Regions from separate parts of the Arthrobacter sp. CAN_C5 genome, predicted to be linked through region 2. Evidence: riboswitches for the same ligand, from Rfam matches in the RefSeq annotation. Region 2 holds a riboswitch; the other holds the start of a gene.
What was found. A riboswitch is a leader RNA that binds a small molecule or an ion and turns the genes downstream of it on or off. The one in region 2 is predicted to bind S-adenosylmethionine.
Positions count from the first base shown of each region.

Region 1 (5,140 bases), 750 kb from region 2:
TGATGAGAAACCCTGCGGCAACCGGGAGCAGAACCGGAATCAGCCAGGACTGCACGTCACCGGAAGCACCAAAACGGGGAGATACTGCCCACACCACCGAGGCGACGGCTAGCGCGGTACCGATCAGCCGCATGAGCGTCAGCGGCCGCTTGCCGGCCGGGCCAATGCCAGCCCGGTCAGCGAGCAGGCCGCTGAGCGTCTGGCCCATCACCGCCGCGACAGTGAACAACGCCACACCCAGGACGCCGATGGTCAGGGACTGGGAGAAGACAAAGAAGGCACCGACGGTGCCTGCGGCGAGGTAGATGGGCGGGAACCGTCGTTCCCGCACCGCCGGAGCGATCTGACGGAAACCGGCCCTGCCCCGGGGTAGCGCACAGGTGATGACCACCATCAGGACGAGCCCCGTACTGAAACTGACCAGCGCTGCCGCGGCCCCGTCGGCCAGCTGGGTCCCGAGTGCGCCGTTGATCCTGCCCTGCAGGGGGATGGCTACGCCAGCCCCGACGGCGAGAAGCAGGCCGGGGACGAGGGGAAGCCGGGGGTGGTGTGACACCTACTGATCCTATGGCAGCGTGGCTGGCCCAACTGATGCGCCTGCGGTCGCTGGCCAGCAGCAAGATGCCCGGCAAGGCAGAATGGTTCAATGAGCAAATCCCACGACGTCGACCCCACCGCCGCCGACACCATCCAGATCTCGGATGACATGATCCGGTTGGGCCAACTCCTGAAGCTGGCAAACCTCGCTGAGGACGGTACGCAAGCCAAGGAACTCATCGATCATGGCCTGGTGAAGGTCAACGGGGCGATCGAGGAGCGCCGTGGCGCCCAACTGCACCCCGGCGACGTGGTGACCGTCAACGGTGTCTCGGTGAGAATCACCAGCGGCTGAGACCAGCGCTGCTGTTGAACCGCGGCCCTTCCCGGCCGTGATTACCCCCGGCTAGGTTGCGGTTCGATTCCGAACACCGTCAGTTCAAGGAATTCCTTGACGTGCGCCAGTTCCCTGACGCTGATGCTGTGGCCGATCCCCGCGTACAGCACCTTGGTGAGGCTGGTGTGCGCGACAGCCCAGCGGTGGGTGAACTCGATCCGGTCCCCAGTGATCACCGGGTCATCCTGGTCCCGGCCCCAGAACAGCGGCACCGGGTGGGCCGCGACGTCGTCGTCGTGGAAGAAGTCGCTTCCGTCGGCGGGCACCACGAAACCTGACAGGCCGACGACGGTGGTGAAGTCCCGGGGGCGGTGGCGCAGCAGGGTGGTCGCTACGGCCATCCCCATGGAGAACCCGAGCAGGGACACGCTTGGGTGCACCGACTTCACCGAATCCAGCCAGGCGGCCACCCGGGCGACCGAGTCAGTGACCAGGTCCACCGAGTACCCGGTGTCCTGGCTGAGGGGGAACCAGGTGAATCCGGGTCCCTGCGCGTGGGGGGCACGGACGGAGGCTACGGTCAGGTCGGCGGGGAGGTGGTCCACCAGGCCCATCAGGTCTTCCTCGTTGGCAAGGTGCCCGTGGAACATCACCAGCAGGGCGGTCCCCTGCCTCTCCTCCTCGGGACGGGACCACAGGACTACCGGATCCCAGGCCGGCCCGGTGGCTTGCTCGGCTGATGTGTGGGGGGTATCCGAAAGAGTCATTGAAGTATTCTGGCATGCGCCCACCGGTGGCACCCAGCCGGGGACTGCTACAGGATAGGAGGATGAACCGGAACCTGTACCAGCCACCGGAACCCCATCCCGCCGGAAACGCCACTCCCCACCCCTGGACGCGTTACGTTGCGCTGGGTGATTCATTCACCGAGGGAATCGGCGATCCGAACCCCGAGAGCGTCGGCGGCAACCGGGGCTGGGCCGACCGGGTGGCAGAGGAACTTGCCCTGAGCCGTGAGGACTTCGCGTATGCCAACCTCGCGGTCCGCGGGCGGCTCCTGCACCAGATTGTCGATCAGCAGGTGGAGCCCGCGCTGGCGTTGCGGCCGGACCTGATCACCATTTCGGCGGGCGGCAACGACCTGATCCGTCCGGGCGGCGATCCCGACCGGCTCGCCGAACAACTGGACAGCGCCGTCGAACAACTCAGCGCCGACCATGCGACGGTAGTGCTGTTCACCGGACCGGACGCGCGCGAGTCGGTCCTGGGGAACTTCAGATCCCGGACCGCCATCTTCAATGAAAACCTGCGGATCATCGCGGCGCGCCACGACGCGTTGATCGCCGACCTGTGGGCGTTGCGCCAACTGGTCGACATGCAGATGTGGGACGGGGACCGCCTGCATTTCTCTCCTCTGGGCCACCACACGATCGCGATGATGGTGCTGGAGACCCTCGCCGTGCCGCATTCCCTGACTCCACTGAAACCGCAGCCCCTGCCCCACAAGAGCTGGCGTGCAGCCCGTACAGAGGACCTCGTCTGGGCGAAGGTGTACTTCGTTCCCTGGGTGTTGCGCCGGCTCCGCCGCCAGTCGGCCGGTGACGACATACTGGCGAAGCGTCCGGATGCCGCGCCCATCTTCGGTCCGGGTATGCCGCCGGGCGCGGGCGGCTAGGAGTAGAAGGCGTCCCGCAGCCTGTCGTGGAGCTGGCTGACCTCGGTGAGGAACGCGTCGTGACCGATCGGTGAGGTGATCAGGTGCACGGGTACCTCTCCGGGCAGCGCGTCCGCCAGGAGCTGGGACTGGCTGGGATAGTAAAGCCGGTCCGAGTCCACCGCGGCGATGAAGAACTGCGCCCGCGCCAACTGCACCGCTGCGTGCAGCGAGCCACGATCGCGAGCCGCGTCGTGACCCATCAGGGCTTCGGTCAAGGCAACATAGCTGTTGGCGTCGAAGCGGTCCACCAGTTTGTCAGCCTGATGATCAAGGTAGCTCTCCACCTGGTAGCGGCCACGGGCCGCCGGATCGGTGGAGCCGAAGGGGACCTCCGGACTCTGGGGTGCCCGGCCGAACCGGTACTCAAGCTCGGGTTCGGACCGGTAGGTGATGTGGGCGATCCGTCGCGCCAGCCCCAGCCCCGCGGTGGGCCCGCTGCCGGGGTAGTAGTCGCCGCCGGCGAACCCGGGGTCCAGGCGGATGGCAGCGAGCTGGGCCTGGCCGAAGGCGATCTGTTCCGCGGAGCTCGACGCCGTGCACGCGATGACTGCGCATCGTTCCACCCGATCCGGATACATCAGTGCCCACTCGAGGGCCCTGGCCCCACCCAGGGACCCCCCAAGCACCGAATGCCAGGTCCCGATTCCCAGTGCATCCGCCAGCAGCGCTTCGGCCCGCACGGAATCCCGCACCGTCAGGAACGGGAACCGCGATCCCCAGGGGACGCCGTCGGGATCGAGGCTGGCGGGGCCGGTGGACCCGTAGCACCCGCCGAGCATGTTGATCGACACGGCGAAGTACCTGGTGGTATCGATAGTCTTGCCCGGGCCGACCAGCTGGTCCCACCAGCCGTCCTCGTCCGAATCGCCCCGGGCGACATGGGAGCTGCCCGTCAGTGCGTGCTGGATCAGGACCGCGTTGGAGGCATCCGCGTTGAGGGTGCCCCAGGTTTCGTAGGCGAGGGTGAGTTCGGGGAGGTATCCCCCGGTCTCGCAGGTGAAGGGGCCCAGGCTGCGGGTCTGCACCGTCCCGTCCCGGCGCGAATGCATGGTGCTGCCCTGTTGGGTCGTGTGAAGAGTTGTCACTGAAACCGCCCGCCTCGAAGTCCGCGCTTGCGCCGGACACCTTGCCCGCCGCCTGGTCGTCACCCGGGGCACCCCGCCGCGAAGGAGGGTTGCCGTCCAGCAAGCCGGGGCTCTGGTGGAACGGTAATCCGCTCCGTGCTGGCACTCGTGACCTGCTTCTAGATAACCCGAAGAAGCCGTCCCGGTGCAAATATGTGAACGCAATCTACCGCGACAGCGGGGCCCATCAAGAGGTTAGGCGACCCTAAGTCGAGACACACATCACAAAGTGCAAAACTAGGGCCATGCGCTTGGACCATGTCTCATATGCTTGTGAACCCGACGGCCTCGTAGCGACAGCGGGGAGGATTTCCGCTGCCCTGGGCATCGAACCGGTCAAGGGCGGTGTGCACCCCCGCTTCGGCACGCGGAACATGATTTTCCCTTTGCTGAATGGCCAATACCTTGAGGTGGTCGAGGTACTCAACCACCCCGCGTCAGACAAGGCGCCCTTCGGCCAGGCGGTCCGTGCGCGCTCCGAAGCCGGTGGAGGCTGGATGGGGTGGTGCGTCGCGGTCGACGACCTGGCCCCGTTTGAGGAGCGGCTCGGCCGCAGCGCGGTTCCCGGAAACCGCAAGTTCCCGGACGGACAGGAACTGACGTGGCAGCAGATCGGCATCAAGGGTTTGATCGCCGACCCCCAGGTTCCCTACATGTTGAGGTGGGATGACGGGACCGAGGCGCTGCACCCCTCGCATGCCCGCCCAACGTCGGTCCGGCTCGACTCGTTGACCATCGCCGGGTCACCCGATCGGATCGCCGAATGGCTGGGGACCCCCGCCACCGATCCGCTGGATGGTGTCGCGGTGCGCTGGGTGGCCCCGAACGGCACTCCCGGCGTGATGTCGGTGACCTTCGAGGCTGCCAGCGGCCTGGTTGAAATCTAGCCCGTCCCCGCTCACCAAATTACGGCCCCGGCCCACCGGGCCGGGGCGGGTCGGGTTCCCCTAGTCGCCGATACCGATCGCCGACCCGAAGAGGGCAAAGCCAACGAAACCCGCAATGTCCAGCAGCGCGTGGGCAATTACCAGCGGCATCACCCGTTTGGTGCGGGTGTAGGCGTACCCGAAGATCAGCCCCATGATGAAGTTGCCGATAAACGGCCCGAACCCCTGGTACAGGTGGTAGCTGCCGCGCAGCAGGGCGCTGCTGACGATGATCACCGGCGTCGACCATCCGAGCTGGCGCAGCCGGTGGAACAGATACCCCACCACGATCACCTCCTCGACAACCGCATGGCGCAGTGCCGACAGCATGAGCACCGGCACCGTCCACCAGTACGCGTCGAGCGCCGCCGGTTCGATCGCCGTCGTGATACCCAGCGCCCTGCCGCCCGCGTACACGCCCAGCGTGCCCGCCCCGATCAGGACGGCCAGGCCGAAACCGAGCCCGAAGTCGACCCGGGGCCGACTGAAGGTGAACCCC
Region 1 is NZ_JAGGMZ010000001.1:2,899,706-2,904,845, forward strand. It holds gene H4V95_RS13630 (DMT family transporter) at 1-556, opposite strand, end outside; gene H4V95_RS13635 (RNA-binding S4 domain-containing protein) at 647-892, shown strand; gene H4V95_RS13640 (alpha/beta hydrolase) at 934-1,641, opposite strand; gene H4V95_RS13645 (SGNH/GDSL hydrolase family protein) at 1,704-2,549, shown strand; gene H4V95_RS13650 (homoserine O-acetyltransferase) at 2,546-3,640, opposite strand; SAM riboswitch class IV at 3,695-3,829, opposite strand; gene H4V95_RS13655 (VOC family protein) at 3,961-4,602, shown strand; gene H4V95_RS13660 (CPBP family intramembrane glutamic endopeptidase) at 4,663-5,140, opposite strand, start outside.
Region 1: linked by a shared signal. The riboswitch ahead of H4V95_RS13650 (homoserine O-acetyltransferase) and the one ahead of sfnG (dimethylsulfone monooxygenase SfnG) in region 2 are both predicted to bind S-adenosylmethionine.

Region 2 (5,140 bases):
GTGTTCATCCATCCGCTGGGCCAGCGTCTCGACCCCCTGGAGCAGCTGGAACGCGGACATGGGGGACAGCGACGGGCCGATGTCCCGGAGCTGCTCGGTGCGCAGCTTGGTCAGGAACCCGTACTCCCCGAAGTTCGCCCACCACTGAATGTTGCCGTAGGAGGGCACCGGTTCGGTCATGGTGGGGAACCGGCCGTTACCCCAGTTGAAGGTGCCGGCCTCGACGACGACGCCGCCCAGGGTGGTCCCGTGCCCGCCGATGAACTTCGTCGCCGAGTGGATCACAATGTCGGCGCCGTGCTCGATCGGACGAATCAGGTAGGGGGTGCTCAGGGTGGAGTCGATGATCAACGGCACACCGGCGTCGTGAGCGATCTTCGCCAGCCCCTGAATGTCGGCCACCTCGCCCGATGGGTTGGCGATCACCTCGGCGTAGACGGCCTTCGTGTTGTCCTGGATGGCGGCCGCATAGTCGGCTGGGTCGGTGCCCGGGACGAAGGTGGTATCGATGCCAAACCGGCGCAACGTCACGTCGAGCTGGGTGACGGTGCCGCCGTACAGCTGCGACGCGGCGACGATATGGTCCCCGGCCTGGCAGAGCGCAGCGAAGGTGATAAATTCGGCGCTCATGCCCGACGCCGTCGCGACCGCCCCGATGCCACCCTCCAGCGACGCGATCCGCTCCTCGAAGGCCGCGACCGTGGGGTTGCCGATCCGTGAGTAGATGTTGCCGTACTTTTGCAGCGCAAAGAGGTTTGCGGCGTCGGCCGTGTCCTTGAACACGAACGATGTCGTCTGGTAGATGGGGACGGCCCGGGCACCATGTGCCGAGTCGGGGGTGCCCCCTGCATGGAGTGCACGCGTACGGAATCCGAAGCTGCGGTCAGCCATTAGACACCTGCCTTAATGTTCTCGTGAGTGACGTCGTTGACGATGAAATCCAGGCCCTCTTTGCGGGCGAGGTCCGCTTCAAGTTCGCGGACGATGGGGAGGACGTCTTGGCCGAAGGCTTCGACTTCCTCCTGGAAGTGGAGGTAGCAGGTCAGCATCAGGTTGACGCCGATCTTCTTGTACTCGACGATCCGCTCGGCAATCTGCTCGGGCGTGCCGATCAGCTGGGTCTTGAAACCGTCGTTGTACTGGATCAGGTCCTCAAAGGAGGAATCTGCCCACATGCCCTTGCCGTCCTTGGTGGAGGCACCGGCTTCCTGGACGGCGCCACGGAACCCCTCGACCGCTGGCTTGTGTGCCTTGGCCACAATCTCGCGGAGGGTTTCGCGGGCTTCCTTCTCGGTGTCGCGGGCAATCACGAACCCGTTGAGTCCGAACCGTGGCTTGCGCCCGGCCTCGGCGGCGGAGGCCTGCACGCCGGCGATGTTCTCCTTGAACCCCTCAAGGTCCTTGCCGTTGGAGAAGTACCAGTCGGCCACCCGGCCAGCGGTGGCCTGTGCCGCGGTGGAGTTCCCACCGAAGAAGACCTCCGGGTGCGGCCGCCCGGGCACGTCAACGGGTGGTGGGTTGAGGGTGAAGTCGGTGATGTTGTAGTACTTGCCGGACTGCGAGAAGTTCTGCTCTGTCCAGAGGCCGCGGAGGATTCTGATGAATTCCTCGGTGCGGACGTAGCGTTCGTCGTGCTCCAACCAGGGGAGGCCGAAGCCCGTAAACTCGCTCTTCAACCAGCCCGAGACAATGTTCACGGCCGCCCGGCCCTGCGAGATGTGATCAGCGGTGATGATGAACTTCGCGAGGACACCGGGCTGCCACATGCCGGGGTGGACGGCGGCAATCACCTTCAGCTTCTCGGTCGCGCCGAGCAGGGCCAGCGAGAACGCCGTCGCCTCGTGCTGCTTGTCTGCCCCGTAGCTTGCCGCATACCGGGTTTGCGAGAGGGCGTACTCGAACCCAGCGTTCTCCGCGATGCGGGCCAGCTTCTTGTTGTACTCAAAGTCCCAGCCGGTGCGCTGCTCAATAGTGGAGACCACCAGGCCGCCGCTCACATTGGGAACCCAGTACGCAAACTTCAGGGGTTGGGAAAGGTCAATAGCCATATTTGTCCTCCATCGTGCCTGGCATTAGCACCCTAATGTCACTGCCGTGGGCAGCGGCCAGGGTTGCTGCGGTGTCAATGAGCCAGATCTCTCAACCGCTCGGGATGGTCCCCACCAGTGTGACAGCACGATCGCGGTGCACCAACATTGTTGCTCTCCGTTGCAGTGGTTGGCGGAGTGGCGACCTCACAGCTGGCGGCGGACGCCCGCCTCCCGGGCTATCCCTTCGACCTGCTCGCCCATGTCGTCGGCCAGCGGCTTGGTCCCCGATCCGCGGCGCAGCAGCGGGACATGGAACGGCCCGCCTGCTTCCTCCGTTTCGAAGCCGATCGCTGCGTAGATCGCCAGGGCGCCGAGCGCGAACCCAAAGATCCCGGCGGCGGTCTCCCAGCCATCCGCACCCGTCAGGTGGGCGACGCCGGTGAAAGCGAACCGCAGCGCGGAACCAGCGAGCACGGCGGCGGCCACCAGCTTGCCCTTCGCGCCCAGGATCGGTGCCAGCATAGCTACCGCCGCGGTAATCAGGAGCACCCCGAGCGCGGAAATCGATGCGCCCCCCGGGGTGACCAGCATCGCCACCGCGATCAGCGCCCAGGTACCGGCAACCATGGCCATCCCTGTCCCGGCAATCGGATCACGGGCGCCGAAGCCAATGACGGAGGAGAACAGTTGCAGCGGTACCGTGAGCACCAGGATCCCCAGCGCAACGATCTGTTCCTCTTGAGCCGGAATGATCCCCAGTTGCAGCGCGCTGACGCCGATGGTCGCCACTGCCAGCGCCATGAACGCCAGCGGGAGGGGTGTTCCGGTGGGCCGAAGCACGATCCGGGTAATTGCCAGCCGTTCCTCGCGCCGCTTCTGTTCATCCTTGTCAATGCTCATGGCACAACCCGATCACACGCGCGTAACAACCGACAAACGCTGCGTCGGGGCGGCCCGATGCCCGGGAAGGGTGAGCAACCTGGACCGGATGGGTCAACCTGGACATCCGTGAGGGACATGGTGATCACCGATGTCCAGGTTGCTCACCGGAAGGAGGTGCGGGTCACCGGACCGGGCGCGCGGCGAGCACTGCCGCGATGCCGGGCACGCACCCCTCGTTCTGGAGCGACGTGGTGTCGCCGAGCGCCGTGTTCTCGAACAGCTGGGTCAGGAGCCGCCGCATGATCTTCCCGGATCGGGTCTTCGGCACGTCGTCGACGACGACGACGGCGGTCGGTTTCGCGATCGGCCCGATCACTGCGGCGACATGGTTCCGCAGCACCCGGTCCACGTCCTCCCCGACGGCGGGACCGGTGCCCTCCGAGGGTGACAGGACCACGAACGCGGCGATTGCGTGACCGGTCCGCGGATCAGCAACAGGGCAGACACCGGCCTCGACCACCCAGGGGTGGGCCACGAGGGCCGATTCGATCTCGATGGTCGAGAGCCGGTGCCCTGACACGTTGAGCACGTCGTCCACCCGCCCGAGGATCCAGGTGTCGCCGTCGTCGTCGTACCTCGCGCCGTCCCCGGCGAGGAACCAGCCCTGCGCAGCGAACTTCCGCCAGTAGGAATCGAGGTAGCGCTGGGGGTCGCCCCACACGGTGCGGGCCATCGCCGGTCCGGTCCGGTCCACGACGATCAGGCCTTGTTCGCCGACGGGCACGGGGTGGCCGGCGTCGTCGACAATCCGGGTGCTGACACCGGGCAGCGCACGTGTTGCGCAGCCAGGCTTGAACGAGGGGTCGGTCGGTCGGGGGGAAAGGATGGTCGCGCCGGTCTCGGACTGCCACCAGGTGTCCACCACAGGTGCGGTGCCCGCCCCGAGGTGTTCCCTGAACCAGCGCCACGCCTCGGGGTTGGTGGCCTCGCCGACGGTGCCGAGAAGCCGGATCGAGGACAGGTTGTAGTCGTTGGGCACCCCGTCCGGGAACCAGCCCATCAGCGACCGGATCAGCGTGGGCGCCGTGTAGTAGCTGGTGACGCCGTAGCGTTCGATGATCTCGAAGTGCCGGCCCGGGTGCGGCGTGTTGGGGGTGCCCTCGAAGATCACCTGGGTGACGCCGTTGGAGAGCGGACCGTAGATCTCGTAGGTGTGGGCGGTGACCCAGGCCAGGTCGGCGGTGCACCAGTGGACGTCGTGCTCCCGCAGCTCCGGGTCGGGGTGGCTGAACAGGTACTCGAAGCTCCAGGACGCCTGGGTGAGGTAGCCGCCGGAGGTGTGGACCAGACCCTTGGGCTTACCGGTCGTCCCGGAGGTGTACATGATAAACAGGGGGGTCTCGGCGTCGAACGCCTCAGGAGTGTGGTGCGGGGAGGCGGAGCCGACGACGTCGTGCCACCAGACGTCGCGCCCCTCGGTCCACTCGACGTCGTCGCCGGTGCGGCGGATCACGAGGACGTGCTCGATGCTGGGTGAACCGGACACGGCCTGGTCAGCATTGGCCTTCACGGGGACCGCAGCGCCGCGACGATACTGCCCGTCGGTGGTCACCAGGAGCTTGGCGCCGGTGTCTTCGACGCGGAAACGGAGGGCTTCGGCCGAGAAACCGCCGAACACCAGCGAGTGGACCGCCCCGATTCGGGCGCACGCCAGGGTGATCACCACCGTTTCCACGAGGACCGGGAGGTAGATCACCACCCGGTCGCCCTTGCCGACTCCGAGGGACAGCAGCGCGTTGGCGGCCCGTGACACCTCGTCCTGCAGGTCCGCGTAAGTGACGGTGCGCCGGTCTCCCGGCTCGCCCTCGAAGTGCAGGGCCACCTTCTTCCCCAACCCGGCATCGACGTGCCGGTCCACGCAGTTGTGAGCCACGTTCAGGCGGCCGCCGGCGAACCATTCGATGACCGGGACGGTCAGTTCGACGTCGTCCCCACCGTCGTCCCCACCGTCGGCCCCTCCCGGAAGCGGGCGGGCGGGGTCGAAGCTGTGCACGGCCGACCACTCGGTGTCCCAATCCAGCCGGCGGGCCTGCCGGTCCCAGAAGTCGAGATGCTCTGCCTCGGTGAGCGGGTCGGCGTCCTGCAGGCTTAGGCCCATCGTCGTACCGCCCACTTCTCGGCGATCCCCAGCAAGGCGTCGGTGGTCTTGCCAATGATGGCCAGCAGGA
Region 2 is NZ_JAGGMZ010000001.1:3,652,821-3,657,960, reverse strand. It holds gene H4V95_RS17030 (O-acetylhomoserine aminocarboxypropyltransferase/cysteine synthase family protein) at 1-891, opposite strand, end outside; gene sfnG (dimethylsulfone monooxygenase SfnG) at 891-2,048, opposite strand; SAM riboswitch class I at 2,055-2,159, opposite strand; gene H4V95_RS17020 (hypothetical protein) at 2,235-2,930, opposite strand; gene acs (acetate--CoA ligase) at 3,094-5,070, opposite strand; gene H4V95_RS17010 (ABC transporter permease) at 5,061-5,140, opposite strand, start outside.